DNA from 2 places in the Microbacterium sp. A93 genome. Region 1 is predicted to be linked to the other one. Evidence: predicted binding sites of a transcription regulator. Region 1 holds the regulator's gene; the other holds the start of a gene.
What was found. The regulator Rex, encoded in region 1, represses fermentation and respiration genes when NADH is low (regulators of the CRP and FNR family bind a similar motif). The targets are predictions, from matches to a motif close to CTTGTGAANNNNTTCACAAG.
Positions count from the first base shown of each region.

Region 2: a site for Rex is predicted at 12,696-12,715, ahead of benA (benzoate 1,2-dioxygenase large subunit). Genes of this name have one in related genera too.

Region 1 covers NZ_JBPXMT010000014.1:12,547-27,435, reverse strand. Annotated here, with positions in the region: gene ACSU1G_RS28645 (TrkH family potassium uptake protein) at 1-1,090, opposite strand, end outside; gene ACSU1G_RS28640 (acetoin utilization protein AcuC) at 1,293-2,552, shown strand; gene ACSU1G_RS28635 (helix-turn-helix domain-containing protein) at 2,732-2,923, shown strand; gene ACSU1G_RS28630 (30S ribosomal protein bS22) at 3,072-3,170, shown strand; gene ACSU1G_RS28625 (glutaredoxin family protein) at 3,307-3,603, shown strand; gene ACSU1G_RS28620 (redox-sensing transcriptional repressor Rex) at 3,600-4,250, shown strand; gene ACSU1G_RS28615 (hypothetical protein) at 4,289-5,074, opposite strand; gene ACSU1G_RS28610 (histidine phosphatase family protein) at 5,156-5,824, shown strand; gene ACSU1G_RS28605 (TlpA family protein disulfide reductase) at 6,064-6,666, shown strand; gene ACSU1G_RS28600 (cytochrome c biogenesis CcdA family protein) at 6,780-7,505, shown strand; gene resB (cytochrome c biogenesis protein ResB) at 7,625-9,277, shown strand; gene ccsB (c-type cytochrome biogenesis protein CcsB) at 9,281-10,387, shown strand; gene ACSU1G_RS28585 (hypothetical protein) at 10,462-11,079, opposite strand; gene ACSU1G_RS28580 (alpha/beta hydrolase) at 11,157-13,133, opposite strand; gene ACSU1G_RS28575 (DUF6507 family protein) at 13,144-13,467, opposite strand; gene ACSU1G_RS28570 (PLD nuclease N-terminal domain-containing protein) at 13,546-13,986, opposite strand; gene ACSU1G_RS28565 (DUF4229 domain-containing protein) at 14,061-14,417, shown strand; gene ACSU1G_RS28560 (1,4-dihydroxy-2-naphthoate polyprenyltransferase) at 14,418-14,889, opposite strand, start outside.
Region 2 covers NZ_JBPXMT010000002.1:342,998-357,886, forward strand. Annotated here, with positions in the region: gene ACSU1G_RS05835 (TIGR03557 family F420-dependent LLM class oxidoreductase) at 1-634, opposite strand, end outside; gene ACSU1G_RS05840 (nuclear transport factor 2 family protein) at 821-1,267, opposite strand; gene ACSU1G_RS05845 (NDMA-dependent alcohol dehydrogenase) at 1,273-2,394, opposite strand; gene ACSU1G_RS05850 (maleylpyruvate isomerase family mycothiol-dependent enzyme) at 2,709-3,407, opposite strand; gene ACSU1G_RS05855 (MFS transporter) at 3,645-5,195, shown strand; gene ACSU1G_RS05860 (AAA family ATPase) at 5,177-7,999, opposite strand; gene ACSU1G_RS05865 (1,6-dihydroxycyclohexa-2,4-diene-1-carboxylate dehydrogenase) at 8,081-8,908, opposite strand; gene benC (benzoate 1,2-dioxygenase electron transfer component BenC) at 8,908-10,566, opposite strand; gene benB (benzoate 1,2-dioxygenase small subunit) at 10,646-11,182, opposite strand; gene benA (benzoate 1,2-dioxygenase large subunit) at 11,219-12,601, opposite strand; gene ACSU1G_RS05885 (benzoate/H(+) symporter BenE family transporter) at 12,827-14,110, shown strand; gene ACSU1G_RS05890 (hypothetical protein) at 14,170-14,331, shown strand; gene ACSU1G_RS05895 (malonic semialdehyde reductase) at 14,335-14,889, opposite strand, start outside.

The DNA of each region.
Region 1 (14,889 bases):
ACATCAGGGCATCGGTCAGCAACAGGGTCTCCGGAGACTGCGCGTTGATGTCATAGAGGGCGAACCCGCCGGAGCGGGACATCACCGAGCCGAACAGTGAGTACTGGATCCGCTCGGCCACGCCGAACTGGCCCAGGGTGGCCTGGTTGGACCACTCGAACACCCCGATCATCAGGGCGCCCCCGAGCACGAGGGCCACGGTGGTGGTGACCGTCAGCTTGGTGTGCAGGTTCCACCGGGACCACCGCCACCGTTGTTTCAGCAGCACCATGACCACGGGGAAGCCCAGGGCCCCGGCGAAGACACCGGCCATCAGCGTCCAGAGGATCCAGGGGTCGTGCATGACGGGGGCCAGCCCGTCCGGGTGGATCGTGAATCCGGCGTTGTTGAAGGCGGACACCGAGTAGAAGACCCCGTTCCAGAGCCCCTCGGAGAGGGAGCCGGTGTGGGCCATGAACCGGGGGATCAGCACCACGGCCAGCGCCCCCTCGAACAGGAACGTGGTGCCCACCACCACGCGCAGCAGGGCGCCGACCTCACCGATCCTGCCGGTGGTCATACCCTCCTGCGTGATCAGCTTGGAGCGCACGCCGAGCCGTTTGGACACGGCCAGCGTCAGCAGGGCGGCCATGGACAGGATTCCCAACCCGCCGATCTGCATCGCCACCAGGATGATCAGCTGGCCGGCGAAGCTCCAGTGCTCGGCGGTGTTCACCGGGGTCAGCCCGGTCACGGACACGGCGGAGGTGGCCACGAACAGGGCGTCGTGGAACGCGGTGATCCGCCCGGTCCGGGAGGCCAGCGGCAGGGACAGCAACGCGGTGAAGACCAGGATCACCAGAGCGAAGGCGAGCAGGGCCGCCCGGGCCGGAGACGCGCCGGCCACGGTGGAGACGAAGCCCCGCAGACGGTTCAGGACCGCGCGGACCCCGGTTGGCTCCGTGCCGGGGGAGAGGGGCCCGACGCGCGGGATGAGGCTCCGTCGTGCCGCGGACGGCGGGCGGCGCAGGGGAGCGGACGACGGCGTGGGGATCCGTCCCCGGGATCGCCGCCGGGGCCGTGGGCCGGGGGTGCGCTGGTGCCGGGTCATGCGGTTGCCTCACGTTCCTTCCCTCGCGGTGACGGCGGTTGTGCCCCCTGGATGCCGTCTGCCCTGACCGGTCCCCATCATCCACCATCGGCGGCCCCCGGCGTTGAGCAGGGCCGCGCGGTGGGTGGAGGACTCCGCGAATCGGGGACCATGACGTCATGCACTGCCCGCGGGGACCGAAGGAAGCATAGTCTGGGCGGTGATGACCACCACACTTCATGGATCCCTCGGTGACGCGCCCAGCGCCGAGGCGGGCCCACAGGGCGACTCCGCCGTTGTCTGGGACGAGTCCCTGCTGCAGTACAGGTTCAGTGATGCCCATCCGATGGCACCCGTGCGGCTGGACCTGACATACCGGCTGTCCGAGGCCTTCGGCCTGTTCGAGCGTTCGGGGGTGCGGCTGATCCGACCGGAGGTGGCCTCGGACGAACTGCTGGCCACCGTGCACGATCCCGAGTACATCCGTGCCGTCCGAGCCGTCAGCACCGGGGAGCGTCCCGCCGACCTGGAGAGGGGACTGGGCACGGAGGACAACCCCGTCTTCCCGCACATCCACGAGGCCTCCGCACGGATCCTCGGGGGGGCGGTGGCCGCTGCCCAGGCCCTCTGGACCGGGGAGGTGCGGCACGCCGTGAACTTCGCCGGCGGCCTGCACCACGCAGGCCGGGGCAAGGCCAGCGGGTTCTGTATCTACAATGACTGCGCCGCCGCCATCCAGCGGCTGCTGGACCTGGGCGCCGAACGGGTGGCGTACGTGGATCTGGACGCCCACCACGGCGACGGCGTCGAGTCCATCTTCTGGGATGATCCGCGGGTGTTGACGATCTCCGTGCATGAGACGGGCATCTCGCTGTTCCCGGGCACGGGCTTCGCCAACGATGCCGGAGGCCCGCAGGCCCTCGGCTCGGCCGTCAATGTGGCGTTGCCCCCGGGCACAGGTGACGCAGGCTACCTCCGGGCGGTGCACGCCGTGGTCCCGCAGCTGCTGGCGGCCTTCCGACCGGAGGCGCTCGTGACCCAGCACGGCTGTGACGGGCATGCCGACGATCCGCTGACCAATCTGAGGATGTCCGTCGAGGGCCAGCGGCAGCTCGCCCTGGACGCCGCGGACTGGGCCCGGGACTACGCCGGGGACCGGTGGCTGGCCACTGGGGGCGGCGGCTACAGCCCCTTCTCGGTGGTGCCCCGGACCTGGACCCATCTGGTGGCCGCGGTGACCGGTCAACCGCTGAAGGGCGGTGCCGTGATTCCGGCGGCCTGGCGCGAGTACGCCGCCCGGGCGGCCGGCTTCGGGCCCGAGGAGGGCCTGGACGGGATCCCCACCGTCATGTCCGACGGGGTGGATGTCTGGTGGCGCTCCTGGGAGGTCGGCTACGACCCCTCGGATGCGGTGGACCAGACGATCATGGCGACGCGCAAGGAAATCTTTCCCTATCATGGGCTCGATCCCTGGTTCGACTAACACGCCGCTGTATGCTCAGGGGGTGTGCCTCCCGTGACGGGAGTGTGCTGAGTGTTCGATAGGATGTCCGAGGATGCCACGCCTGGCGCGGCAGACGTAGAGTGCCGCCAGATGAGCCAGGGCAGTGGAAAAGGGGAACGCAAGTGGTAGATGCCGGTAATTTCGCCGACACGCGCTTCATGACGGTCACGGAAGTGGCCGAGATGATGCGGGTCTCCCGCATGACCGTGTATCGGATGATCCATGCAGGCGAACTCCCCGCCGTGCGCTTCGGCCGGTCCTACCGGGTTCCCGAATCCGCCGTAGAACAGATCCTGCAGACCGGGTCCACGGATTTCCGGGCTACCGGGACGGACGGCGGCAGCGCCTGACACAGCCGACCCACAGGTCGGCAGACGGTCCCGGTTCGTCGCCACACCCGCAGTCAGGGTAGGGTGTTAGGGATCGTTTTGACCACAGATCCACGGACCGGCAACGGGATGTCGTTGCCGGTTCACCAACCACATAAGAGGTCTCCCTATGGGTTCAGTCATCAAGAAGCGCCGCAAGCGTATGTCCAAGAAGAAGCACCGCAAACAACTTCGTAAAACGCGTCACCAGCGCCGCAACAAGAAGTAAGCACCCACGTACGAGGTGTCGAACGTCTCCGGGGTCCTTCCGCCGAAAGGTAGAAGGGCCCCGGAGGCGTTTAAGGCGGGGCCGTCTGGATCAGTCGATGGAGGCTGTCGTGCCGCGCACGCCTACCATGGAGCCGATGAGTGACTTCCAGCAACACCCCGTGCCCGGCCGCCCGGCCTCCGGTCCTGCGCCCCGCGTCGAACTCCTCGTCAAGGACGGCTGCCATCTCTGTGCGGACGCCGTGGCCGTGGTGGACGAGGTGTGCGGCCGGCACGGCGTCACGTGGCAGGCGGTGGACGTGGCCCGGCATCCAAAGTTGGCCGAGCGCCATGCGGAGGAGATCCCCGTGCTGATGGTGGACGGCGTCCAGCGGGACTTCTGGAGGATCGACCCCGCCCGGCTCGAGCGGCTGCTGACCGGGGGCCGCGCGTGACGGACACCGGCCGGGGCCCCGGGGCCGGACTCTCCCGCCCCACCGTCGCCAGGCTGCCCGGGTACCTGCGGGCGCTGTCCGCGCTGGCAGGCTCCGGCACGGTGCGGGTGTCCTCCGCCGAGCTCGCCCGGCTCACCGGGGCCAGTGCGGCGGTGTTGAGACGGGATCTGGCGGGGCTCGGGCACCTGGGCCGCCGCGGGGTGGGATACCCCGTGGCCACGCTCCAGCAGGCCATCAGCCAGGCTCTGGGGCTCGTGCAGGACCAGTCCGTGGTCCTGGTGGGGGCCGGGCACCTGGGCTCGGCGCTGGCCGGATACACAGGTTTCGAGGATCGTGGCCTGCGCCTCTGCGCGGTGCTCGACTCCGACCCCCGTCTCATCGGGCAACGGCGCGGCGCGGTGGTGGTGCAGCCCATCGACGAACTGGAGGACGCCGTCACGACCTCGCGGGCGCGGCTGGCCATCATGGCCGTGCCGACAGCCGCCGCGCAGTCCGTGGCGGACCGACTGGTGGCCGCCGGGATCCGCGGGCTGTTGAACTTCGCCCCCGTGGACCTGGTGGTGCCGGCGGGGGTGAGCGTGCGGGCGGTGGACCTGTCCACGGAGCTACAGATCCTCGCCTTCCATCAGGCCGAGTTGCGGCCGTAGCCGCAGTTGCAGTTGCAGTCGCAGTCGCAGGGGAGGCCCTAGCGGCGGCGCAGGGCCTTCTCCCACGCCTTGGCGCGGAGGTACTCGCTGGAGGGCTTCAGGTAGGCGAAGACGATCCCGGTGGCGCCCAGGATGACGTAGGTGAAGCCCGGGCCGAAGGCGCCGAACAGGGACAGCGCGGCGAGGATCGTGCCGAAGATCCGAGCGAGGTTGGAGCCGCGGCGGATGCCGGTGGCGATCAGCCAGTACAGCGCCACCAGGATGACGGTGAAGACGACGGAGACCACGCGGATCGTGGGCAGCAGGGATTCGATGTCCATGCCGACGGCGCCCGCGGCCTCCATCTGCTGCCGGTACGCGTCCATCATCTGCGGTGTGATCCCCATGGTGGGGGACATCAGCGAGATCATCTCGATGATCAGGAAGGCGATGCCGGCGGCGATGATCAGCCAGTACGAGCGGATGATGCTCCGGGGTCGTTCGATCGGCCCGAACGGCTGCTGGCCGGCATCCGGCTGCGGATAACCGGGGTGCTGCTGGGTCGGATACTGCTGGCCGGGGTGTGGCTGTCCGTAGGGCGACTGGCCATACGGGGACTGCCCCTGCTGCCCCTGGCCGTACGGGGACGGTTGGCCATACGGGGATTGAGCCTGCTGGGCCTGCGGCCCCTGCTGACCACGCTGACCCTGCTGGGCCTCGCGTGCCTGCCGGGCCTGTTCGAGGCGGGCCTGGTGCTCGGCCTGCTGCTCGGGCGTCAGGCGGATGCCGTACTGGGGGCGGTCGCCCGGTTCGTTGCCGGGTTGCTCGGGATGCTGGTCGCTCATGACGGGTCTTTCCTCCGGGGGCTCGGGCGTGCGGGGTGGCTCGGGTCCAACGCTAGCGTCCGATTCTGACAGTATGGTCCTATGCCTCTTGCCACCGTCCACCTCGTCCGTCACGGAGAAGTCCACAACCCGGACCGGGTGCTGTACGGTCGCATCCCCGGCTTCGGGCTCTCGAAGCTCGGACACCGCATGGCCTCGGACCTGGGCGACTGGTTCGCCGGCGAGGCCCGGGCCTCGGGGCGCGCCCCCGTGCTGCTCGTGTCCTCCTCGCTGCAGCGGGCCCGGGAGACCGCCGCGCCCCTGGCTCGTGCGCTGTCCCTCGAGCCCAGCGTGGATGACCACTTCCTGGAGGCCACCAACCACTTCGAGGGGGCTTCAAGGGTGTCCCGCCAGCTGTGGAAGCCACGGCACTGGCCCTTCCTGCTCAACCCCCTGCGCCCGTCCTGGGGTGAGCCCTACACCTCCCAGGTGGCGCGCATGGTCGAGGGGATCCACCAGGTGCGGCGCCAGGCGGTGGACCTCGGTGGCGAGGGGGCCGAGGCGATCATCGTCTCGCACCAGCTCCCCATCTGGGTGACGCGACTGTCCGCCGAGGGCCGGCCGCTGTGGCATGACCCGCGCCAGCGCGAGTGCACCCTCACCTCGGTCACCTCGCTGCACTTCGATCAGGAGGATGCCGCGCCGCGGGTGCAGTACCGCGAGCCCAACGAGGCTCTGCTGGCCCAGGCCTCCAACCTGCCCGGAGCCTGAGCCTGAGATCTTGAGCCCAGAATCCTGAGCCCTGCGCCGGGGCGGGGACGATTCCTCCCGCTTCTACTACAAGCGGTAGAATCCAATGGACGCCCAACCCCCAGTGGAGTATCACGACCTTGATGACCCTTCCGCAGCAGCCCCGCACATCGCGCAGCACCGGTGCAGCCGCCGGCCACGCCTTCGGTGCCCCCGGCCCCGCCTCCGGTGCCCCCGGCGCCGGGCCGAGCCGACGCCGCGTGCTCGCCGGCCTCGCTGGGCTGGCCGCGCTGCCGCTGCTGGCGGCATGCTCGCCGGAGGATCCGCTCGCCGCGCAGGCCGGCAACGCAGACGGTAAGAACTACATCGCCGGGGACGGCTCCGTGCTGGAGATCGCCCCGGAGGACCGGGGGGACCCCGTGCGGTTCACCTCCACCGCCTTCTCCGGCGAGGCGGTCGACTCCGCACACTGGGCCGGCAGCCCCGTGGTGCTGAACTTCTGGTACGCCGCCTGCGCCCCGTGCCGCGTGGAGGCCCCGGATCTGCAGTCGCTGTCTGAGGAGTGGGAGCCCGAGGGCGTCCGTTTCATGGGGGTCAATGTGCGGGACACCGCGGGCACCGCCGCGGCCTTCGAACGGAACTTCGGCATCACCTACCCCTCACTGGAGGACCGCGGGGGGCAGGTGCTGCTGGCCATGACGGACTTCGTCCCGCCGCAGGCCGTGCCCACCACCATCGTGCTGGACCGCCAGGGCCGGGTCTCCGCCCGCATCCTCGGCGTGGCCGAGCGGTCCACGCTCAGTTCTCTGATCTCCACGGCAGCGCAGGAGCCGGCGGATGAGTCTGCCGGCGGACAGGCCTGAGCCACCCCATGCTGCAGGCCACCGCCGGAACCATCGTCACCGCCGCCAACACCGCCGCCGCCAACACCGCCGCCGCCGTCAACACCGCCAATAACCCATTCGCCGAGATCGTCATGGACGGCTCGCTGCTGCTGGCCACACCCATCGCCCTGTTGGCGGGTCTGGTCTCCTTCCTCTCCCCGTGTGTGCTGCCGCTGGTGCCCGGTTACCTGGGCTACGTGACGGGCCTGACGGGGGCGGACCTCCAGGACCAGAAACGCGGCCGGATGCTGCTCGGCATCGCCCTGTTCGTGCTGGGCTTCTCCGCCGTGTTCGTGCTGGTGGGCATCGTGTTCTCCCAGATCACCATCTGGTTGCAGGGGGACGGCGAGTGGCTGACCCGGGTGCTCGGGGTGGTGGTGATGATCCTGGGCGTGGTGTTCATGGGCGGGTTCAACCTGATGCAACAGGACCACCGCCTGCACCTGACGCCGAAGGCCGGGCTGTGGGGCGCCCCCGTGCTCGGGGTGACCTTCGGCCTGGGCTGGGCGCCCTGTATCGGCCCCACCATGGCCGCCGTCCTGGCCATGTCCACCGCGGGCTCCACGAACCCCGGCAAGGGCGCGTTCCTGGCCTTCGTCTACTGCCTGGGCCTCGGCCTGCCGTTCCTGCTGATCGCCCTCGGACTGCGCCGCGGCATGGGCGCCATGAAGTTCTTCCGCACCCACCGCGTGACCGTGATGCGCGTGGGCGGCGGACTGCTGATCGTGCTCGGCGCGCTGATGGTCTCCGGGCTCTGGAACACCTGGGTGATCCAGCTGCAGACCTGGTTCGCCAATGAAGTGAGGTTGCCGATTTGAGCCAGGAAGACAACGTGAGGGCCACCCGCGTGGAGGAGGCCCAGTCAGACACGGCACCCTCCGGACCGGCCGGGCCGCCCACCCCCTCCGGCCCCCGCCAGAGGGGCGGCCGGGATGACGTGGCCGTACCCGCCCTGGGGTTCGCCGGCACCCTGCGTTTCATCTGGACGCAGCTGACGTCCATGCGCACGGCGCTGATGCTGTTGCTGCTGCTGGCGGTGGCCGCCGTGCCCGGCTCCCTGTTCCCGCAGCGGCCCGCCGGCCCGGAGATCGTCAACCAGTACCTCGAGGACAACCCGGTCCAGGGGCAATGGCTGGACCGGTTCCAGATGTTCGACGTCTACTCCTCCGTCTGGTTCTCCGCGATCTACCTCCTGCTGTTCGTCTCCCTGATCGGCTGCGTGTTCCCGCGCGCCGTCAAGCATGCCAAGGACCTGCGGGCCGCGCCACCGCGCACCCCGCGCCGGCTGTCCCGGCTGCCCGAGTACGGCAAGGTCGTCCTGGAGCCGACCGGGCCGTCCCCGGCGGAGGCGGTGGCTGAGGCGGCACGGATCCTGAAGAAGCGCGGCTACCGCACCGAGATCCGGCAGGAGCCCGACGGCGGCGCCTCCGTGGGTGCCGAGCGCGGCTATGTGCGGGAGATCGGCAACCTCCTGTTCCACTTCTCCCTGATCGGCGTCCTGGCCTTCATGGCCGTCGGCGGTCTGCTCAGCTACTCCGGGCAGAAGATCATCGTGGAGGGGGAGGGCTTCGCCAACACCCTGGTCGCCTACGACTCCTTCACCCCCGGCAGCGCCTTCTCCGAGGATCGGCTGGCCCCGTTCTCCATGACCCTGGACGGCTTCGAGGCGGAGTTCGACCGCGAGTCCGAGACCCACTACGGCCAGCCGTTGGACTTCACCGCCCACATGACGGTCCAGGACGGCACCGACGCCGAGCCGGAGCAACAGGATCTGAAGGTCAACCACCCCTTCAACATCGGTGGCACCCGCGTGTACCTGGTGGGCAACGGTTACGCTCCGGAGCTCACGGTGCGGGACGGCGACGGGGACATCGCCTTCGAGGGGCCGGTGGTGGCGCAGGTCCAGGACCAGCTCTACACCTCCCTGATGGTGATCAAGGCCCCGGACGCCCAGCCCGATCAGCTCGGCTTCGTGGGCTTCTTCCTGCCCGCGGCCTACACGGGGGAGGACGGGGTGGCCGTCTCGGTGGATCCGGAACTGTACAACCCCGAGCTCAACCTGAACTCCTACTACGGGGACCTCGGCCTGGACAGCGGCGAACCGCAGAACGTCTACGTGCTGGACACCGCGGACCTGAGCGAGCTGAACAACCGCAACCTCGAGGCCGGCGGCATCACGCTGCAGCCGGGGGAATCCTACGACCTGCCCGAGGGCAAGGGCTCCATCAGCTTCGACGGCGTGAAACGCTACGTGGGCCTGGACATCCACTACGACCCGGGTAAGTGGGGCGTGGGCTTCTTCTCCGTCCTCGCGCTCGTCTCGCTGGTGGTCAGCCTGTTCGTGCGCCGCCGCCGCGCGTGGGTCCGTAGCGCCACCGGGCCGGACGGGTCCACCATGGTGGAGTACGGACTGCTCGCCCGGGGCGAGGACTTCGGGCTCCGCGAGGAGAACGTGAGCCTGCGGCGTCAGTTCGAGAAGACCTGGCCCGTGGTGGCCCCCGAGACCGAGAAAACCACATCCACCGCTTCAACCACTTCTTCGACCACTTCTTCAACCACTGCGTCAAACACGCCGAATCGACCGGAGTAAGCCATGCCCTCCATCAACCTGCAGCTGGCCAGCTACAGCGATCTCTTCATGCTGATCGCCGCCCTGGTCTACGCCGCCGCCTTCATCGTGTTCGCCATCGACCTGTCGACCTCGTCCCGGACGATCCGCACGCTCGAGGCGGAACTGGCGGCGGAGAACGCCGCCGGCGCTGAGACCGGCGCCCAGGCCGAGGCGCGCCGGGAGCAGCTGGTGGGGGCCGGCGTCGTGGGCTCGGAGCAGGAGACGGGCCCGACGGCGGCGCCGGACTCCCACGGGACCGGCACCTCGGCCCCGGTGCGCGGCGCGGACCTCGTGGACGACGACATGGCCTATCTGGGCACCACCCGGCGGCCGGCGGCCAACGTGGCGGTGGCGCTGACGGTGATCGGCATGCTGCTGCACGCCTTCGCCGTGATCGCCCGCGGCGTGGCGGCCCACCGCGTGCCGTGGGGCAACATGTACGAGTTCTGCACCACCGGCGCGCTGCTGGTGGCCGCGGTCTACCTGCTGTTCCTGATCCGCAAGGACATCCGCTTCCTGGGCACGTTCGTCACCGGGCTCGTGGTGATCATGATGGCCGCGGCCACCATGGGCTTCCCCACGCCGATCGCGCACCTGCAGCCCGCGCTGCAGTCGCCGTGGATCGTCATCCACGTCTCCATTGCCGTGCTGTCCTCGGCGCTGTTCACCCTGACCTTCTCCATGAGCGTCCTGCAGCTGCTCCAGCACCGCCGCGAGGCGAGGATGCGGGTCGGGGGCGACAGCCGTCCCGCGTTCATGCGCCTGGTGCCCTCCGCACTGAGCCTGGAGAACTGGTCCTACCGCATCAACGCGGTGGGCTTCGTGATGTGGACCTTCACCCTGATCGCCGGCGCCATCTGGGCCGAGGCCGCGTGGGGCCGTTACTGGGGCTGGGACACCAAGGAGGTCTGGACCTTCGTCATCTGGGTGGTCTACGCCGGCTACCTGCACGCCCGCGCGACCCGCGGCTGGACCGGGGACCGGGCGGCCTGGCTGTCCATCATCGGCTTTGCCTGCCTGGTCTTCAACTTCACGATCGTCAACACGTACTTCCCGGGCCTGCACTCCTACGCGGGCATCCCGGAGTAACCTCTCCGCTTTCAGTCGACTTGGGGTGGGTGTTTCGTGGAAACACCCACCCCAAGTCGACTGAAAACGAGGCGTCAGCTCTCCGAAGGCTCGGGCAGGGGCTGGGGCTCGCCGTTGGTGAACTTCGAGCGGTCGTCGTTCGGGTACAGCGGGTCCGAGGAACCGTACATCGGGTCCAGCTCGGAGCGGGCCATGGTGTGTCCCTCCGGCATCTCGAGGCAGGGCGAGTCGAGCCGCAGACTCAGTTCGGCTTCCCCGGCGCCGGTGCGGTACGTCACGGTCAGGTTCAGGTCCCCCTTGACGGCACCATAGAGCCGATCGCCGTGGGCCCCGCTGCCCTCCTTCGAGGTCCAGCCCGTGTCCTCGGCGGCCTGCCGCACCTGCTCAGCCACCCGTCCTGCCTCCGTCTCGGAGGTTCCGAACTCACCGGTGACGGCCGTCCAGCGCGTCTCGCGGGAGGCCTCCGCAGGGTCGGCGGTGCCCAGACAGCTCTTCTCGGTCAGCGAGCCGAGGCTGTCCCAGCCCGCGGCCCGGGCCAGCCCGGGCGCCTCCGCCTCCATCAGCCGCCCGTACTCGGCTGACTGCTGCTCGGGGTCTCCGGTCGATGTCGGGTTCATGCACCCTCCCAGGGTCAGTGCCGCGGCGCTCAGGACGACGGCGGCCGCAGCGTGGCTGATGATTCGCTTCGTCACCGGGATCCGGCCCCCGTTCGCTGCTGACGTTCCGGTCCTTGCCGGACCAGTGTCCCACGGGCGCCGTGGTGCCTCGGTCACCGGGTCTCCTCGATCGGCACCGAGGGGATGCCGTGCTCGCGGTAGTGGTCCGGGTCGTCCACCAGGGCGTCCTCGTAGAACGGGACCGGGGTGCCCTGGGTGCCTTGGAACACCGGCTTCAGGTGAGGCCGTACCTCGGTTCCGTAGACGACTCCCTCGATGTTCTGGGCCGAGGTGGAACCGGGGTCGAAGTAGTCGGTGTGGCCGCTCATCACCGTGTCGCCGTCGCCCATGAACCCGGATTCCAAGCGGACCGCTCCCATCTGCCGCACCGGGTCGGAGGCTTCCCAGGCGGATCCGCCGTGCGCGCCGCCGCCCAGCGACTGGGCCCAGGAGATCGGATCATCGTGGGTCTGGATCAGGTAGCGGTAGGCGTATTCGTTGTCCGTGTCCGCCGGGGAGGACACCTCGTGGCCGGTTCCGGCGGGCGCCACATAGACGATGTTCGTGGAGTCGAGTCCCTCGCGTTCCGCCGTGCCCAGCAGAGAGCCGCCGGCGCTGTGCCCCACATAGGTGGTCGGGACGTCCCGATGCCGGTCGGTGGACATCTCCAGGTCGGCGGCATGGTCGAACGCGGCCAGCAGGGGCGCACCCTGTTCGTTGAACTTCGAGGTGGCGTTGTCCCGGATCAAGGACTGTGGCAGATCGGTGCCCTGCCAGTAGATGGAGACCGTGCCCTCGGGATCGTGTCCGTCCATGGCGTCCAAGGCGTTGTTGTAGCGGTCCACGCTCGCGATGGTCGTGTGGGTGCCCGGGACGAACGTCACGGCACGTTCGGTGCTGTAGGACGGTTCGCCCCGCATCGTCGCGATCTGGCCGTTCCCGTCCGCGGATACGAAGACCGTGCTGTATCCGGGCGTCTGCCCCGGCTGCGTGGGGAACTGGTCGCGACCATACGCGTCCCACGCCTGGTTGAGTCCGTCCAGCACGGTTTCCAGCCGCTGTTCCTCGGCGTCCCAGACGTTGCGGTCGTGAGCGGCGCCGGGGCCATTGCTGGGGCGGTCGGCACGGTGCTCGTCCAGCTTCTCCGCTGTCTGTTCGCGCAACCCGGCCACGGTGATCTGATTCGTGCGTCCACGGGTGGCCAGCGGCACGCCGTTGAGGACACCGATCACGCCCGGGTAGAGCAGCGCCATCCGTTCCCGCTCTGCACCGGTCAGGCTCAGCCACGCCTCCTGGATCCCCTGGATTCCGTCTTCCGTCAGGTGGGCGTCATCGGCCATCGCCGCGTCCATGATGGACTCCGGGGTGCCGGCCGCCGGGTTGTCCTCCCACCGGTGTTCCGCGAGAGCCCGGGCGGCCTCCGGGTTGGCCGCCAGCCAGTCCCGCAGCTCGTCCTCGTCCAGCCCCTTGAGGTCCCTCCAGATCACGTCCGGATCGATCTCGCCGAACTTCTCGTCCAGTCCGCTGGTCATCGCCGCCCAGTCCTGGACGCCGGTGTCCGTGTCCCGGCGTCCGGCCACGAGCGGAAGGCCCTCGGTGGTGCCGATGCTGATGGCGGCCAGGGCGGTGGATAAGGTCTCCTGAGCCGTCTCCCAGTCCGTGGTGAGGGCGGAGGCGCGGTCGTTGAAGGTGACGATGTCCGTGCGGACCTCTTCCACCAGCGCCTCGTCATTCGAGGACAGGGCGCTGCTGCGGCGGGAGGACAGCCCGGGCCGGGCCTGGTCCAACGACTCCCGTTCGGTCTGCAGCGGCTTGCCGGTCTCCACGAAGTCGTCCAGCGCGTCCTGGGCGGAGGACAGTGCGGTGGCCCAGTCCTCGGCATGCGGGACCAGATCGTCCAGGGCGGTCCAGACCTGCTCCTGGGTGTCCGGATGCTGGTATCCGGTCTCCAGCCCCCGCCAGGAGGCCCGGGCCGCGTCCATGGCCTCCTGGAGGCTCTTCGACTCGGACTTCAGCTCAGCGGCCTTCTCGGTCAGGGTGGTCCAGCTGGCCTCGGCGTCGGGGTAGGTCCCCAGGGCGGGCAGGGGCATGGGGTGTCCCTCAGTCTTCCGTGTCCGGAGGGGTCACCACGGTGAGGGCGTCCGCTGATGACTGTCCCTGCTCCTGCATGCTGGTGTCGCCCTCCAGGAAGGCGTCGGCGGCATCGGCCACGCAGGAGGCCTGGTTCATCAGGATGTCGGCGATCCGCTCGCCCGTGTCCGAGCGGTCGGCCCAGAACCCGGTGAAGGCGGACTCGGCGTCACCGGCCGTGCCGAAGGCCCCGGAGAGGGACTCCCCGGCCGTTTGGGCGTTCCGGGAGGCGGTGTCCAGTTGTTGCCCGTCACCGGCCACCCGCACCAGGGTGGCGTGGACTGTCTCCGGCATGATCTCGTATCCCACGGTCTCCACCGTGCCAGCGCGAGTGCTGTGCCGCCATGGGGAGGACTCCCCATGGCGCGGTCCTCAGGAGTGGTCGGCGCCGCCGTCGGGCTTGGGGGTGTTGGTCCCGCCCGACTCCCCGGAGCCGTTGTCCTTCGGACCCCGCGCATCCCGTGCCTCACGGGCCTTCAGCTCCGCCTCGCGGCGGTCCAGCTCGGCCTGCCGGGACTGCTGCTTGCGCTGGACGTCGAGCTGGCGCAGGAAGGCCGCGTCGTCGTCGGGAGACTGCGGGCGCACCGGCCGGGCCGGACCGGATGCCGAACCACCCACACCGGAAGAGCCACGACGCCGGCCCAGGGCCAGCCAGAGCAGGGCGCCGACCAGCGGGACCAGGACGATCAACACGATCCACACGGGCTTGGGCAGGGCGCGCACCTGGTGCCGCGGCGTCATCAGCGACTCGATGAGGGCGTAGATGATGAGGCCGATGGCGACGATGCCGAGGGGGATCAGGAATCGGGGCATGCGTCCAGTCTACGGACCCGCCCGCCCTGACTGAACAGGCCGTTCTGCGCCGAGGACGGCGGTAGACTGCCGTGGTGCGAGTTCTCAAGTATGCCCTGATCCGTCTGGCCGTCTTCTTCGTGGTCTGGGGCGCCTGCATGCTGTTGAACCTCGGGTGGGTCTTCTCCACGATCGCCGCGGCCGTGATCGCGCTGGCCGCCGGGTACCTGTTCTTCAACGACCTGCGCACGGGGGCCGGCCAGGACGTGGCCAGCGCCTGGGAGGGCCGCGGCAAGGCCGAACGCTTCAAGTCCGAGCAGGCGGACGCCGACGCCGAGGACTCCTACACCGAGGGCCGCTACTTCGAGCCGGGGTCCGAGCCGGGCTCCGAACCCGATACCGATACCGATCCAGGCTCCGAGCCGGGCCCGTGGGAGCCGAAGGGCACGTAGTCAGAGCACCAGCCCGGCCGAGAACAGCACCGCGTAGACGAGCCCCAGGATGCCGGTCAGCTTCAACACCGGGATGAGGTCCTTCCTCTCGGTGGAGCGGACCATGGTGATCGAGGGCTTCACGGCCGCCACCGCGGTCAGCAGCACGAGCCACAGCCAGGGGTGCCGGCCGGTGAAGAACAGGGGCAGCGCCACCGCCACCGCCAGCATCACCACGTAGGACCAGCGGGCGGGGGTATCCCCGAGCCGGGCCGCCAGCGTCATCTTGCCGGTCTGCCGGTCGGTGGGGATGTCCCGGACGTTGTTGGCCATCAGCAGGGCCGTGGACACCAGCCCGCAGCCCACCGCGCCGGCCCAGGCCGGCCCGGACAGGGCCAGGGCCTGCGTGTAGGTGGTGCCGAGCACGGCCACGAGTCCGAAGAAGATGAACACGAAGACCTCGCCCAGGCCCATGTACCCGTACGGCTTCTTC
Region 2 (14,889 bases), on a different contig from region 1:
GCGCGAAGCGTTCCAGCAGTTGTGCCAGTCGTTCGTAGGACAGCCCGGTGGTGATGATGCCGTCGACACTCTTGCCCGCGCGCCGGGCCGTCACCGGTCCGGAGGTGGCCACGTAGATGGGCGGGGCCTCATCCGGCATGGTCCACAGACGGGTGGTCTCCAGGTTGAAGTACTTCCCCTCGTGCCGCACGTCCCGGCCGGCCGCCGAGGCCGTGAAGAGCTTCTTGATGATGTCGATCGCCTCGAACATCCGGTTGATGCGACCCGGTGCCTCGGGCCAGTATTCGCCCGTGACGTGTTCGCTGATCGCGTCTCCAGAGCCGAGACCGAGCCAGTGGCGGCCGGGGTACATGGCAGCCAGTGTCGCACTGGCCTGGGCCACCATGGCCGGATGCCAGCGGAAGGACGGCGTGGTCACGCCGGGTCCGATATCCCCCGAGGTGCGTTCGCCCAACGCGGCCAGGACGTTCCACACGAACGAGGCCTCACCCTGCTGGGGCAACCACGGCTGGAAATGGTCGCTGGCCATGGTGCCGGAGAACCCGTGGCGTTCCGCGTATTCGGAGAGTTCCAGAGCCTCTCGAGGCGCGAACTGCTCGAGCATCGCGGCATAACCGATCACGAGTCGTGTCACCCCATCTTCGTGGCGAACTCCGTGGCGCGTGCCGCCCGGCGGCCGCTGTCCGTCGCTTGGTGTCTGACCACCGGAGGGTGGCCTGATGGTTCGATGCTAGCCGTTACCCGGCCGGCGCCACGGACACGGCGAAGGCTCCGGACCGGGTCTGGTCCGGAGCCCTCAGGCCCTCAGGCCCTCATGTCCTCAGGCCGAGGGACTGGCCGCATCCGGGGATACGACCTTGCCACCCATGGCCTCGACCAAGAGGATCGGGTCGAAGAACTCCGTGAGCTCGGAGATCAGCCCGTCCTTCACCGTCACCTTGGTGATGTAGGTGTTGCGGTAGGTCGACCCGGTGACCCGCATCGAGGCATTGGAGGTGTATTCCGCCACGTACTCCCCCTCGTTCTCCACCGCCAACACCTTGTAGTCGGAGAAGTTCAGCGCGGTGATCATCTGCGGGAGCGCCCCGTAGTAGTCGTTGATGGCGGACCGCCCCGCCACCTCGTGGGGTATCCCCAGCGGCGCGTAAGGCAGGAGCAACCGGCCATCCTCGTGGAAGAGCGGCGCCACACTGGCGACGTCGAGGGTGCCGACTGCGTCGAGGTATGCCTCGACGACCTTCTTGTCCTGGGCTGTGTCGGTCGCCATGGCGATCAGTCCTCGTACACGATGACGCCGCGGATGTTCTTGCCCCCACGCATGTCCTGGAAGGCCGTGTTGATGTCCTCCAGTTTGTACTCCTTGGTGATGAGTTCGTCGAGCTTGTGCTCCCCTCGGCGATACAGGTCCGCGATCAGCGGGATGTCGTTGCGGGCGTTCGTCGAGCCGTAGAGGGTGCCCTGCAGTCGCTTACCCGACATCGCCAGCGTGAAGAGGTCGAGCTGGATGTCCCGCTGCATCACCGGTGCGGCCGAGGTGAGCACGATGGTTCCGCCGCGACGGGTCATCTCCTGGGCCGGCTGCAGGATCTCCGGGGTGAGCACGCCGACCGTCACGATGACGCGGTCCGCGCCCTGGCCGTTGGTGAAGCCGGCGACGAGCTCCGCTGCCTCGGCAAGGTCCTTGGCGGTGTGGGTTGCGCCGAACTGTGGTGCAGCTTCGCGTTTGGAGGCGACCGGATCGACCGCGATGATGTGCTTGGCGCCCTTCTGGCGTGATCCCTGCACCGCGTTCATGCCCACACCTCCGGTGCCGATGATGACGACCGTGTCGCCCAGCTGCATGTCGGCCGAGTACACCGCCGAACCCCATCCAGTGGGCACGCCGCAGCCGATCAGAGCCGCTGCCTTCAACGGGATGTCCTTGTCGATGCGGACCAGAGCCGTGACGGGCACCGTCACGTAGGGGGCGAACGTACCGAGGTACGACATGGCCCCCACGCCCTTGCCCTGGGCGTGGATCCGATGGGTGCCGTCGGGGGACGTGCCACCGAGGACTCCGGAGCCGAGGTCACACATGTTGGACTGGCCGCTCACGCACATGCGGCACTTACCGCAGCTCGGCAGGAACGAGAGCACCACATGGTCTCCCACCTCGAGGTCCACCACGCCCTCGCCGATCTCTGTCACGACGCCGGCACCTTCATGCCCGCCCAGGACCGGAGCCCACGGCAAGGGGATATCACCGGTGTCCAGGTGGTCGTCGCTGTGGCAGATGCCCGAGGCAGCCAACTTGACGGTCGCCTCGCCTGTCTTGGGTCCGTCCAACTCGATCTCTTCCACGGACCAACCGGAATTAGTGCCAGGTTCCCACAGCAGCGCGCCAACGGTCTTCATACCTTGTCCTCACGTTCGGCTTATTCGCAAAATTGATGCGATTGATATGTCTGATATTGCACCATTTACAGCATGGTGACAAGGGTCACTATTCGATGTCGTCTCATCGGGGCCTCCGGCTGTCACCCATACCGCAGGGCTGCTCGGTGGTACTGCCGGGCTACTCGGCAGCCCGGCTCAGGTTGATGCGGTGGCCGATCAGCGGCTGGATCTTGCAGGTGCCCGCCGGCGCCCGCCTGACACCCGGACGCACAGTGACCCCACCCCGTCACATCGACGAGGGTGGGGTCACTTTGCGCCTGAAACGGGGTGGGTTACCAGGCCGGCAGCTCCGGCAGCGGGTCGTCGGCCTCGACGCCTTCGGTCTCGCCCCGGGCCAGCCAGGCCAGCAGGCCCTCCCGGTCAGACTCGACCTTCAGGGCACCGTCACCGATTACCCATTCGTCACGTTCCTCGGTCACCAGCGTCATGCCAGGAGCCTGCCGAACGCGCATGGCCCGGACGGCGGCCTCCACGGCGTTGAGCAGGGAGTCCGGGTCCGCCTCCTCGATGGTCCACGCGGTGTCCAGGTCAGCGTGGTGGACCACCACCTCGGAGATCCGCAGGGCTACCAGCGAGGTGGCCGGGATGGGCGTGGCGCCGATCCGCACCTCCTCGGCCCGGATCTCGCCGGCCAGCCGCTCGGACTGCTCGGCGAAGGCCCGGGAGGCCTCGCTCAGATCGGCGATGAGTTCCTTCCGGGGCAGTGCCGCGATCCGGGCGATGTCCTCAGCACGGGCCTCCGGGGAGGCGTACACAGGCTGCTCCTCACCGGTGACGGCCCAGTCCACCATCCGGATCAGGGCGCGGGCGTTGGAGGCCAGATGCGCCACGACGTCCGCCCGGCTCCAGCCCTCACACTGGGAGGGAGCGGCCAGCTCGTCCTCCGAGAGGGACTCGACGGTGGCCAGGAGCATGGCGGTCTCGCGGTCCAGCCGCGACTGGTCGGAGTGCAGGCGTGCGGGATTGATCATGCCTCCACCCTAGCGATCCGCCTGTGACGCCCACCACCTCACAGCACCCCCGGGCAAGACGCATCCACCGGCGATCCAGACGCTTCCCGACCTGATGCCCCGCATTCCACACCACCCCCGGAGCGCCCCCTGACGAGTCCCCGGGCAAACCCCTGATGTGACGGGCGTCACCGCAATGTCACGCTGGATCCCGGCCGTCAGTACCCGCGCCACCCTTGACCCGAGAGGACCCCGGTCATGACCTTGCACTCCCCCGCCGCCGGCGGCATCACACACGACCAGCGGAAGGAGAGACGCACCGCCAACTGGGTGGCCGCCATCGTCTGCATGGCCCTCGTGTTCGACGGCTTCGACCTGACCATCTACGGCACCGTGCTCTCCACCCTCCTGGACGATCCCAGCCACCTCGGGGCCGTCGACGAGGCCGCGGCCGGCACCCTCGGGTCCCTCGCGCTGATCGGGGTGCTCATCGGTTCGCTCACGTGCGGCTTCCTCGGCGACTACTTCGGCCGCCGCCGGCTGATCCTGGGCGGCATCGCCTGGTTCTCCCTCGGCATGTTCATCACCGCGCTGACCACCACGGTGCCCGCGTTCGGCGCGATGCGCCTGCTCACCGGGCTCGGACTCGGCGTCATCCTCGCCACGGCGGGGGCCACCATGGCCGAGTTCGCCCCCGCCGGCCGCCGCAACTTCTACAACGCCGTGGTCTACTCCGGCATCCCGGCGGGCGGCGTGATCGCGGCGCTGCTCGGGATCCTGCTGCTGGAACCCCTCGGCTGGCGCGGGCTCTTCATGCTCGGTGCCACCCCCATCCTGTTCCTGCTCCCCTTGGCCTGGTTCAAGCTGCCCGAGTCCCCGCGCTGGCTGCTCTCCCGCGGCCGGACCGAGCAGGCTCATGCCGCCTCCGCGAAGACCGGCATCCCGCTGCTGGAGGAGGAGATCGTGCAGGAGAAGGGCGCGGCCCCCGCCCGCCGCGGCTTCGCCGCCGTCTTCTCGCGTCAGTTCCTCGTGGCCACCATCCTGCTCGGATTCATGTCCTTCTCCGGCCTGCTGCTGACCTACGGACTGAACACGTGGCTGCCGCGCATCATGGAGGGCTACGGCTTCGGCACCAACTACTCGCTGGCGTTCCTGCTGATCCTCAACAGCGGCGCCGTCCTGGGTGGCGTCATCGCCTCGAAGGCCGCGGACCGACTCGGCGCCCAGCGGATCGTGGCCACCACGTTCGTGCTGGCCGCAATCACCCTGGCGCTGATGACCTTCTCCTTTCCCGCCCCGGTACTGTTCCTGTTCATCGCCGTGGCCGGGGTCGGCACCTTGGGGACCCAGGTCCTGATCTACGGCTTCAGCTCGAACTACTACACCACCAACGCCCGCGCCGCAGGGGTGTCCTGGGTGGCCGGATTCGGCCGGATCGGCGGCGTCCTCGGCCCTCTGGTGGGCGGCTGGCTGGTGGCACTCGGGATCGGCGGCGGCTCCGCGTTCTACATCTTCGGGGCCGTGGCCCTGTTCGGCGCCCTCGTCACCTTGGGGGTCCCCCGGCAGCGCGCGCTGGAGCAGGCCGCCCGCGCGGCGGACGCGCCGGCGGATGCACCGGTGGCCGCAGCAGGCCCGGCGGTCGCCTTCGGACCGGCAGGAACGTCCGACGACGGCCGGTCAAGTCAGCTGGCCCGGCCGGCCCAGTCGGTGCAACCGGTGCAACCGGTGCAACCGGTCCAACCAACTCAACCGGCTCAACCAGCCCAGCCGACTCAACCGACACAGCCGGCTCAGCCGCTGGGCCGGTAACGCGCCGCGAGCGCGCTGCGGGAACGGATGCCGAGCTTCCGGTAGATCCGGGTCAGGTGGTACTGGACGGTCTTCTCAGCCAGGAAGAGCGTCTGGGCCGCCTCCCGGTTGGTGGCCCCGGAGGCGACGAGTTCGGCGACGGCCCGTTCCTGCGCCGTGAGCTCAGCAACGGTGCGGTCCGATCCGCCGGCCGGGGAATCAACCACCTCCCCCAGCAGGCCGACGTCCACGCCGCTGGCCTGCAACTCCCTATCGCACCGTTCCACGTAGGTGGCCGCCCCCAGGCTGTCATACAGGTCCCGGGCGGAGTGCAGTACGGAGGAGGCCACGCCGCGTTTGCCGGCCCGGCGCATGCTCTGACCGAAGGCGAAGCTGATGCGGGCCCGCAGATACGGCCGCTGCAGTCCGCGAAGATGCTCCAGCGCGGCCTCGAACTGCTCCCGCGCCGCGTCCGGGTCGCCCTGGGCGGCTGTGATCCGGCCCCGGGCCCAGGCCATCCGAGCCAGGTCGGACGGCACCGGCTTCTCCCGGCGGATGGCCTCGAAGCCGGTGAGGAACCGGTCCGCTTCCTCGATCCGGTTGGTCATGACCAGGGCGTTGACGTAGGTGTCCTGCCAGGGCCAGAAGGACACGCGGTCCTGGGTCCATGGATCGATCTCCACGAGCGGCTCCAGGGCTTCCAGTGCGCTGGCATAGTCCGAGCGGGCCTCGTGGAACCGCACCCTCGCCAGGATGGAGGGCACCTGCATGGCGCGGTAGGTCCCCGGCTGGACGGCGGCCAGGGAGACGTAGCGCCGGGCGCGCTCCCAGTCGCCCCGCATGGACCACAGCTCGGCGGCGGTCCAGTAGAGGAGGGGGCGGATCAGCGGCATCCGCGAGGTCTCCAGCCGCACGGCGGCGCGGGAGACGGTGGCGGCCGCGGTGTCCCAGTCGCCCAGGGTGAGCTGGGTCCGGGCCAGCCAGGCCTCGGCCCACAGGGAGATCCGTAGGGACCCGCCCCGCTGCTCGGTGGGGACGGCGGCCTCGAAGTTCACCAGCGCCGTCTCCACCTGGTCCGTCCGCAGCGCGAGCCAGGCCGAACCCATCTGGATCCGCTGTTTCTGGGCGTTCTCCGCGACATGTTCGAAGGCCCGGACGTAGCTGCGTCCGGCCTCCACCGTGCGCCCCTGGGCGTAGAGACCCAGCCCGTAGATCGCCTCGGACTCGACGTGGGCCGGGGTGCCCGGAGCGGTCAGGGCCATGGCCCGTTCGGCCCAGAGGGTCATGGTGGGCCCGTCCCAGGAGGCCACCCCGTGCAGCACCATCCGCTGGGCCACCGCGGCTGCGGCGGCGGGATCCCGTTCGGGGTCACTGTCCGCCCAGGCCTGTTCCAGTTGGGTCCGGGCGGTGTTGTTGTGCCCGGAGGCGGTGGACAGATAGCCCAGCACGGAGGAGCGCAGGGAGGAGGAGGGCATGTCCTCCACGGCCGCGGCCCACATCTGCGCCTGGGAGATGTTCCCGGAGGCCACGAGCGCATCCACGCCCCGCAGCAGCCGCTGGCTGCGGGCCGGCGGGTTGGGAGAGAGCCGGGATGCGGCGAAGAGCGCGGTGGCGACATCACTCCAGGCTCCCACCTGGGCCCGACGGCGCACGAAGTCCTCGAGCTCCACCGCCAGGTCCTCATCCACCCCCAGGGTGGCGGCCGCCCGGTGACCGAGGCGGTCGCCCTCCTGGGGGACGACGTCGGCCGCGCGGCAGTGCAGCTGCTGGCCGCGGCTGGGCGGCAGCTGGGCATAGACCGCTTCAGCGGCTCCCGGCACCACGAACTCGACCAGGGCCTGGGTGGGGTCGACGGCCAGGCGCAGCAGCCGCGCCCGGTGCCCCTCATCGAGGGCGTCCAACAGGGTCTCCACCCCGCTGACATACCCGACCGCATCCGTGGTCGCGGCGCCGCCCAGGACCGCCACGGCCTCCGCCACGCGGACCAGCCCCTCCGAGGAGTCCTCGAGGACTCGGCGGACCTGGGCCAGCGTCCGCGAGCTGGCCGGCAGGCTGGGGAACCAGGACTGCCAGGTCTCCGGCGGCAGCTCCCCCAGCAGCTCCACGATCGGTTGGGGCATCCCCCGGGTGTGACGGACCAACCCGTGGGCGGCGGTGGAGCCGAGATCGAGGGAGAACCGGCGCCGCGCGAGCTCCCGCACGTCCTCGGCCTCCAATGGACCCAGCCGGAGGTGTTCCACCCGGTGGCTGTTCAGCAGGTCGAGCAGGCCGGGAGGAACATGGTGGGCCCGGGCGTGGTCCAGGGTGAGGACGAAGAGAACCTTCTGCCGGTGGATGCGCCGCAGTGCGAACAGCAGCACCCGCAGGCTCGGCTCGTCCAGCAGGTGCACGTCGTCGATGGCCACCACCACGCAGGACCGGGCCTGCAGTGCCATGATGTGCGCCGCCAGGGTGTCCGCGAAGTGGGCGGCGCGCGCCGGGGTGAGGTCCATCTCGACCTCCGGGCGCGGCAGCACCGCCCCCTCGATGCCTTTGGACGAGTGCAGGGGTTCACGGTGCATCAACTGCGAATACCCGGACAGGGCCAGCCCGCGCTCCCACTCATCCCCGGCCGCGGTCAGGATCCGGACCTCGGACCCCACGGCCTCGCACTGCGCCAGGAAGTGGTCCAGCAGGGCGGACTTCCCGGCACCGGAAGGCCCGTTGAGCACCACCGTCTGCACGGCCCCGCGACGGGCTCGGGACAGTGCCTGGAGCAACCCGTCGAGGACCCGGTCCCGGCCGACGAGCGGCATCTCGGCACCTGCGTGGTGGTCAAGCGTCATGGGCGGAAGTCTACCGAGCCCTCCTCCTCCTACGACGTGGTGGGGCAGTGCCACGGCGGACCGGCCGGTTCCTGACCGGGCTCAGCCGAGGTCGCCACCGGCCACCGGGAAGATGCTCCCGGTGGCGTAGGAGGCCTCGTCAGATGCCAGGAAGACGATCGGCGCGGCCTGCTCGTCCAGGGTGCCGTAACGCTTCATGAAGGAGGACTCCGTCACCTGGTCCACCACGTCCTGGATCCACTGCTCCTCACGGGCGCCCTCCGGGCCGGGGCCGCGCGGGACGGTGCGGGGCGGCGCCTGGGTGCCGCCGGGGGCGGTGGCCACCACCCGGATCCCGCGTTCCGCGGTCTCCATGGCCAGTGCCTGCGTGATGCCGTTCACCCCGCCCTTGGAGGCGGAGTACGGCACCCGGTGGATACCACGGGTCGCGTTGGAGGACACGTTGACGATGGTGCCCTGACCGGCGGCGAGCATGGCGGGCAGCACGGCCCGGCACATCCACAGGGTGGGGAACAGGGACCGGGTGACCTCCCGCTCGATCTGCTCGGCGCTGAAGGTCTCGAAGGGACGCATCCAGATGGCCCCGCCCACGTTGTTCACCAGCACGTCCACCCGGCCGTGCGCGGCCACCGCCGCCGCCACGGCTGCCTCGGCCCCGGCGAACGTCTCCAGGTCGGCGGTGACGGCCGTGGCCGATCCCCCCGAGCCGGTCGAGGCCTCGCGCTCCGTGAGGGCGGCGGCCGTCTCGTGGACCAGCTCGGCGCGGTCCACGAGCACCAGCGTGCCACCCTCGGCACCGATCCGCTCGGCCACCTTCCGCCCGATCCCCTGGGCCGCCCCGGTGATCACCGCGACCTTGCCGGCGAAGCGCCCCGGGGTGATGAACTGGCCCGCGTAGGGGGCCGCCATCAGGCGACCGCCGTGCCAGTCGTGCCGGCCGCGGAACCCGCCGGGCCGTCGTCGTGCCCCTGCCCGGAACCACCGGGTGCGGGACCGGAACCGGTCTCGACGGCGTCGATGGCCGTGGCCATGGTGTCCTTGGCGTCCCGGGCGTGGGCCATCACGATCTCGCGGATCCGCTCGCCGTCCTCGTCCTCGAAGGCCTGGACCACGTCCAGGTGGTCCTGGGCCACCCGGCTGAAGATCTCCGTGCCCTGCTCGAAGGTCGCGAACATCTGCTCGCTGAGGTCCAGCCGGCGGTAGGACTCCAGCAGGACCGGGTTGTCCGAGATGGTGAAGAGGTACTCGTGGAAGGCCTCGTTGGTCTTCACGTACTCCTCCGGGTCCGTGACCGCGCCGTCCGCGACGCAGGCCGCCGTGGCCTCCGCCAGACGGCGGAACTGTTGGAACTGCTCGTCCGTGAGCCGCCCGACCATCAGTCCGGTGATCGCCAGCTCGAGGCCCATCCGGGCATCCAGCTGCGCGTAGCTGTCCTCCTTGCGGAAGGACAGGCGGCCGGTGGTCAGGGAGGAGACCGCCTCGGACCGGGTCAGGGTGTCCCCCTCGGCCTGGACCTGTTCGGCGGAGGCCGGGGCCCCCGTCTCGGCGTCCCCGCCGGTGGCCTCCTTGGGCGCGAACCGCTCGAAGTAGAAGTTGGCCGGTTCCACGCCTTCGGTCTCCAGCCACTTAGCCACGGCGTTGACCATGGGCGGCGGGCCGCAGAGGTAGATATCCACCTCACCGTCGTTCAGGTGCTGCGGCTCGATGATCTGGGTGACGTACCCGGTGTGGGGCGCCGAGGTGCCCTCCTCCGAGGCGATGAGGTCCCAGGTGAAGTTCGGCAGCTTCTCCTCGTAGGCCCGCAACCACTCCAGGCCGACGATGTCCGCCTCGCGGCTCACCCCGTAGATCAGGTGGATGGGATCCTCGGGCGGGTTGGCGCTGAGCTTCTGAAGGATGGACATCAGCGGAGCCAGCCCGGTGCCCCCGGCCAGGAGCAGCAGCGGACGCTTCGGCTCACGCAGGAAGAACGAGCCGTACGGCCCGCTGAACTCCACGGTGTCCCCCACCGCGGCGCGGTCCCGCAGGTACTCGGACATGGCGCCCTGGGGCGTGATGCGCACCATGAAGGCGGAGTGGTCATCATCCGGGCCGGTGCTGAAGGAGTAGGAGCGCTCGGCGTCCGTGCCGGGGACCTTGATGTTCACGTATTGGCCCGGCAGGAACGCCAGCTCGTCCCGCTCCTGCACGTCCAGGGTGAAGGAGATCGTGGACTCGGAGTGCTTTTGCAGCTGGCTCAGGGTGGAGGTGAACGCCGCGGCCGAGGTCTTGGCGGACTCCGCCGTGGCCGGGACCTGGATCATCATGTCCGACTCCGGGACGGCCTGGCAGGTCAGCAGGTACCCCTTCTCGAGCTCGTCCTCGGTCAGGGCATCGTCGATGAAGTCTCCCGGGTCGAAGGTCCCGGAGTCGCAGAAGGACTTGCAGGTCCCGCAGGCCCCGTCACGGCAGTCCGAGGGGATGTTGATGCGCGCCTTGTAGGCGGCGTCCATGATGGTCTCGAAGTCGCCGACCTTGACGACTTTGGTCACGCCGTCCTCGAAGCTGAGGGCTACTTGATGGCCCATGGTGTCCTCCTGGATGAATCTGGGTGGGTCTGCGTGGATCTGGTGGTGGGGTGTCTGAGTCCGGGTGCGACCGGAGCACTCAGATCATGTAGATGTCCACCACGTGGTGGATGTAGTCGTTCTTCAGCACGACCTTCTTGCTGCGGATGACCGGCCCGTCTGCGGAGAGGTCGATCGTGTAGTAGCTGGTCCCGAAGTACGTGTCCGTGCTCTGGTAGCGGTAGTACAGCGTGAACCAGTTGAACCGCACCTGCACCTGGTCGCCGTCCCGCCCCAGGACCTCGATGTCCGTGAGGTTGTGCCCGGTCCGCGGAGCCGGCATGGAGGTGGCCGAGGAGCGGTCCGTCTTGATCCGGAACACGCGGTCCTCGATGCCGCCGCGGTTGTCGTAGTAGATCAGCGAGATCTCCGACTGCGGGTCTTCCGTCAGTTCATCGTTGTCGTCCCACGCCGGCATCCAGAATTCGGAGTCCGGGTGGTAGCACTCGAGCCACTCGTCGAACGCGCGGTCGTCCAGCAGGCGTGCCTCCCGGTAGAGGAACGCGCGCACGGTCTCGAGGGTGATGAGGTCCTCCACCGTCTGGGTGGGCGTGGCCTCGGTCGTCTGGGTGGTCATGGTGAAGCTCCTTGGGTGGGTCCGGGGTGGTCGCGATCAGGCAGTGGCGGGGGCGGGCTGTGCCGCCGCGCGCTCCTTCTCCGCCAGCGCATCCTCCATGACCTCGTGCCAGTAACCGTGCTGGATCGGGAAGAGGCCCTCGTCCTCGGTGCGGGCACCGGAGGCGATGACGTTGGTCATGCCCAGTGCCGTGGCCTGCTCGTCCGGGCCGGTGACCTGATGCGTCGCACCGCGGGACATGTCGTTCCACGGGGCGCTGGTGGCCCAGTAGGTCTTGTTGCAGGAGCGGAACTCCTCGAGGTCGTCCGGGGTGGCCATGCCGGTGGCGTTGAAGAAGTCCTCGTACTGGCGGATGCGCTTGGTGCGGTTCTCGGCGGACTCGCCCTTCGGGGCGATGCAGTAGATCGTGACCTCGGTCTGGTCCGCGGAGATCGGCCGGAAGTGCCGGATCTGCGAGGAGAACTGGTCCATGATGTAGACGTTCGGGTAGAGGCACAGGTTGCGGGAGATGTTGATCATGAAGTTCGCCATCTCCTCGCCGTACTTCTCGACGAGCTCGTCCCTGCGGTCCCACAGCGGACGGTCCTCCGGGTTGGTCCACTCCTGCCACAGCAGCAGGTGTCCCTGCTCGAAGGAGTAGAAGCCGCCCTTGACCTTGCCCCACTTGCCGGCGTCCATGGCCTTGGTGGTGTTGGCGGAGTCACCGGCGGTGCGGCGGGCGGTGGTCGCCGCGTAGTTCCAGTGGACCGAGGTCACGTGGTAGCCGTCGGCACCGTTCTCCGCCTGGACCTTCCAGTTGCCGTCATAGGTGTAGGTCGAGGCGCCGCGCAGCACCTCGAGGCCGTCCGGGGACTGGTCCACGATGGAGTCGATCACCTTCGTGGCGTCGCCCAGGTGCTCCTCGAGCGGGAGGACGTCCTCCTTCAGCGAGCCGAAGAGGAAGCCGCGGTAGGAGTCGAAGCGGGCGACCTTGGTCAGGTCGTGTGAGCCGTTCGTGTTGAAGTCCTCCGGGTAGCCGCCCTTGCGTCCGTCCTTGACCTTGAGCAGTTCACCGGAGTTCTTGAAGGTCCAGCCGTGGAACGGGCAGGTGAAGGTGGTGCGGTTGTCCGTCTTGCGACGGCACAGCATGGCCCCGCGGTGTGAACACGCGTTGACGATGCAGTTGAGGTTCTCATCCTTGTCCCGGGTGATGACCACGGGCGTGCGGCCGATGTAGGTGGTGAAGTAGTCGCCGACGTTGGGGATCTGCGAATCGTGCGCCAGGTACACCCAGTTGCCCTCGAAGAGGTGCTTCATCTCGAGTTCGAAGATCTCCTCGTCGGTGAAGATCTCCCGCTTGGCCCGGATGATGCCCTTCTCGGGGTCGTCCATCACGGCGTCGGTGAGGATGTCCCGGACGTGGGTCAGGTTCTCGGTCATGTCGTTCTCCTTCTGGACGGGGAGGGACGGCACCGGCACCGATGATCCGGCGGCCGGGAAGCTTCCCCAGATGCGTACCCAGCCAGTCTGGAGACTCGTGATCGCAGTCACATCAGGTATTGCCCTAGGGCTGACCAAGGGGGTCCGATTGGGCAGGGCTGACGTCTCAATCGGCCTCGCCTGCCTCTTGGCGCGGCGGGCCTCCGGAGCCGTACCGTGGCGTCCGTGATCCAGCTCACCGATACCCCTCCCGCCGCCCGCCGCCCGGCCTGGCGGCACGTCTCCGTGTCCGCCGTGGTCGCGGGACTGGTGGCGGTGGCCATCTCCTACGCCGGACCGCTGCTCGTGGTCCTGGAGGCCGCCCAGCGGGCCGGACTCGATCCCGCCCAGACGGCGTCCTGGGTCTGGGCCATCTCCGTGGGCAGCGGCGTCATCTGCGTGGCCATGAGCCTGGTGACCCGCCAACCCGTGGTGGTGGCCTGGTCCGTACCGGGCGCGGCGCTGCTGATCACCACGCTCGGCGGATACGACTACTCCGACGCCATCGGGGCCTTCATCGTCACCGGCGCGCTGACCGTCATCCTGGGGATCACCGGATGGTTCGGCCGGCTGATGCGAGCCCTCCCCCGGCCCATCATGGCCGGCGTGCTGGCAGGGGTGCTGCTGCCCTTCGTCCTGGATACCGCCGGAGCCTCCGCCGAGGCACCGATCGTGGCCGGCGGCCTGGTGCTGGCCTACTTCCTCGGCCGCCGCTTCCTGCCCCGATATGCCGTGCTGGTGGCACTGGCGGTGGGGGTCGTCCTGGCCTTCGCCACGGGCACGACGTCGGCCGCGAACCTCAGTGCCGGGGTCACCATGCCGCTGTGGACCACCCCGAGCTTCGACCTCCAGGCGATCATGGGGATCTCCATCCCCCTGTTGATCGTCACGATGGCCGGGCAGAACGGCCCCGGCCTGGCCATGATGCACTCGAACGGCTATGCCGCGAACGACCGGCTGCTCCTCGGCACCGCCGGGGTCGGCTCCGTGCTCTTCGCGCCCTTCGGGGCCCACTCCATCAACCTGGCCGCCATCACCGCCGGGATCTGCTGCGGACGGGAGGCCCACGAGGACCCGACCCGGCGCTACGTGGCCGGGATCTCCTGTGGCGTGTTCTTCGTACTCTTCGGCTTCGCGGGGCAGAACATCGTGGAGCTGCTGGGGGCGGTTCCCGAACAGCTCGTGACCGCCGCCGCGGGGGTCGCCCTGATCGGTGCGCTGCAGGGGGCCCTGGCGGATACGGTGAGGGTGGATCCGGCCCCGGCGGTTGGGGCCACGCCAGGCGGGGTCAAGGCGCCCGCCAACGGCGGGCGAGCCCGCCTCGCAGGTCTCGAGGCCGGCGTCGTGACCTTGGCCGTGACGGCCTCCGGACTGACGGTGGCAGACATCGCCGCACCGTTCTGGGGGTTCCTCGCCGGCGCACTGGTCTACCTGATCCTGACGCTCACGGCCCGCCGGAAGGGTGCCTGAGTCCTTGCCCCGGCCGGCGGCGGTCGGCACACTGGAACCCCGCCCTCGAAGGAGTCGTCATGGAGCACGTGAATCCCGAAGTCCCCGACGAGGACCGCCTGGAGGAGACGGCGGTCGCCGAGGACTCCGCGGCGACGGCCGCCCACCAGCACGACGACGAGCGGGTGGATGAGTGGGAGGAGGAGTCCTTCCCCGCCTCGGACCCGCCCTCGAACTACTGAACCTCAGACGGTCTGGACCGCGAGTTCCTCGTCCAGGCGGGGCAGGCGCGGGAACCAGGCGTCGGCGCCGGGCTTGCCGACGTTGACCACCATGAAGGCGTTCCAGGTGGTCCCGGCGTTGAAGTCGGCGTCCACTCCGTCGAAGTCCCAGCCGGTCATGGGGCCGGCGGCCAGACCCTGCGCCCGGACGGCCAGCATGAAGTATCCGGCGGCCAACCATGCGTTCTGGCGGGCGATCAGCGCGCGGGAGTCGGCGTCCGACTCGAACATCTCCTTGCGCTCCGGTGCGTGCGGGAAGAACACCGGGAAGTTCTCGTGCCAGTCGGAGTCCCAGGACAGCACGGCCACGGCCGGGGCGGTGGCCGTCTTGCCGGGGTTGTTGCCGCCGGCATGCGCCACCAGCCGGGCCCGCTGACCCTCGGACTGGACCCATGTGATGCGCAGCGACTGCAGGTTCATCATGGTCGGGCCCATCTTGGTGAGCTCGTAGATCGCCTGGAGGGTGTCCGCGGAGACCGGCTCATCGGAGAACGTGTTGGCGGTCCGGGCGTCGTGGAA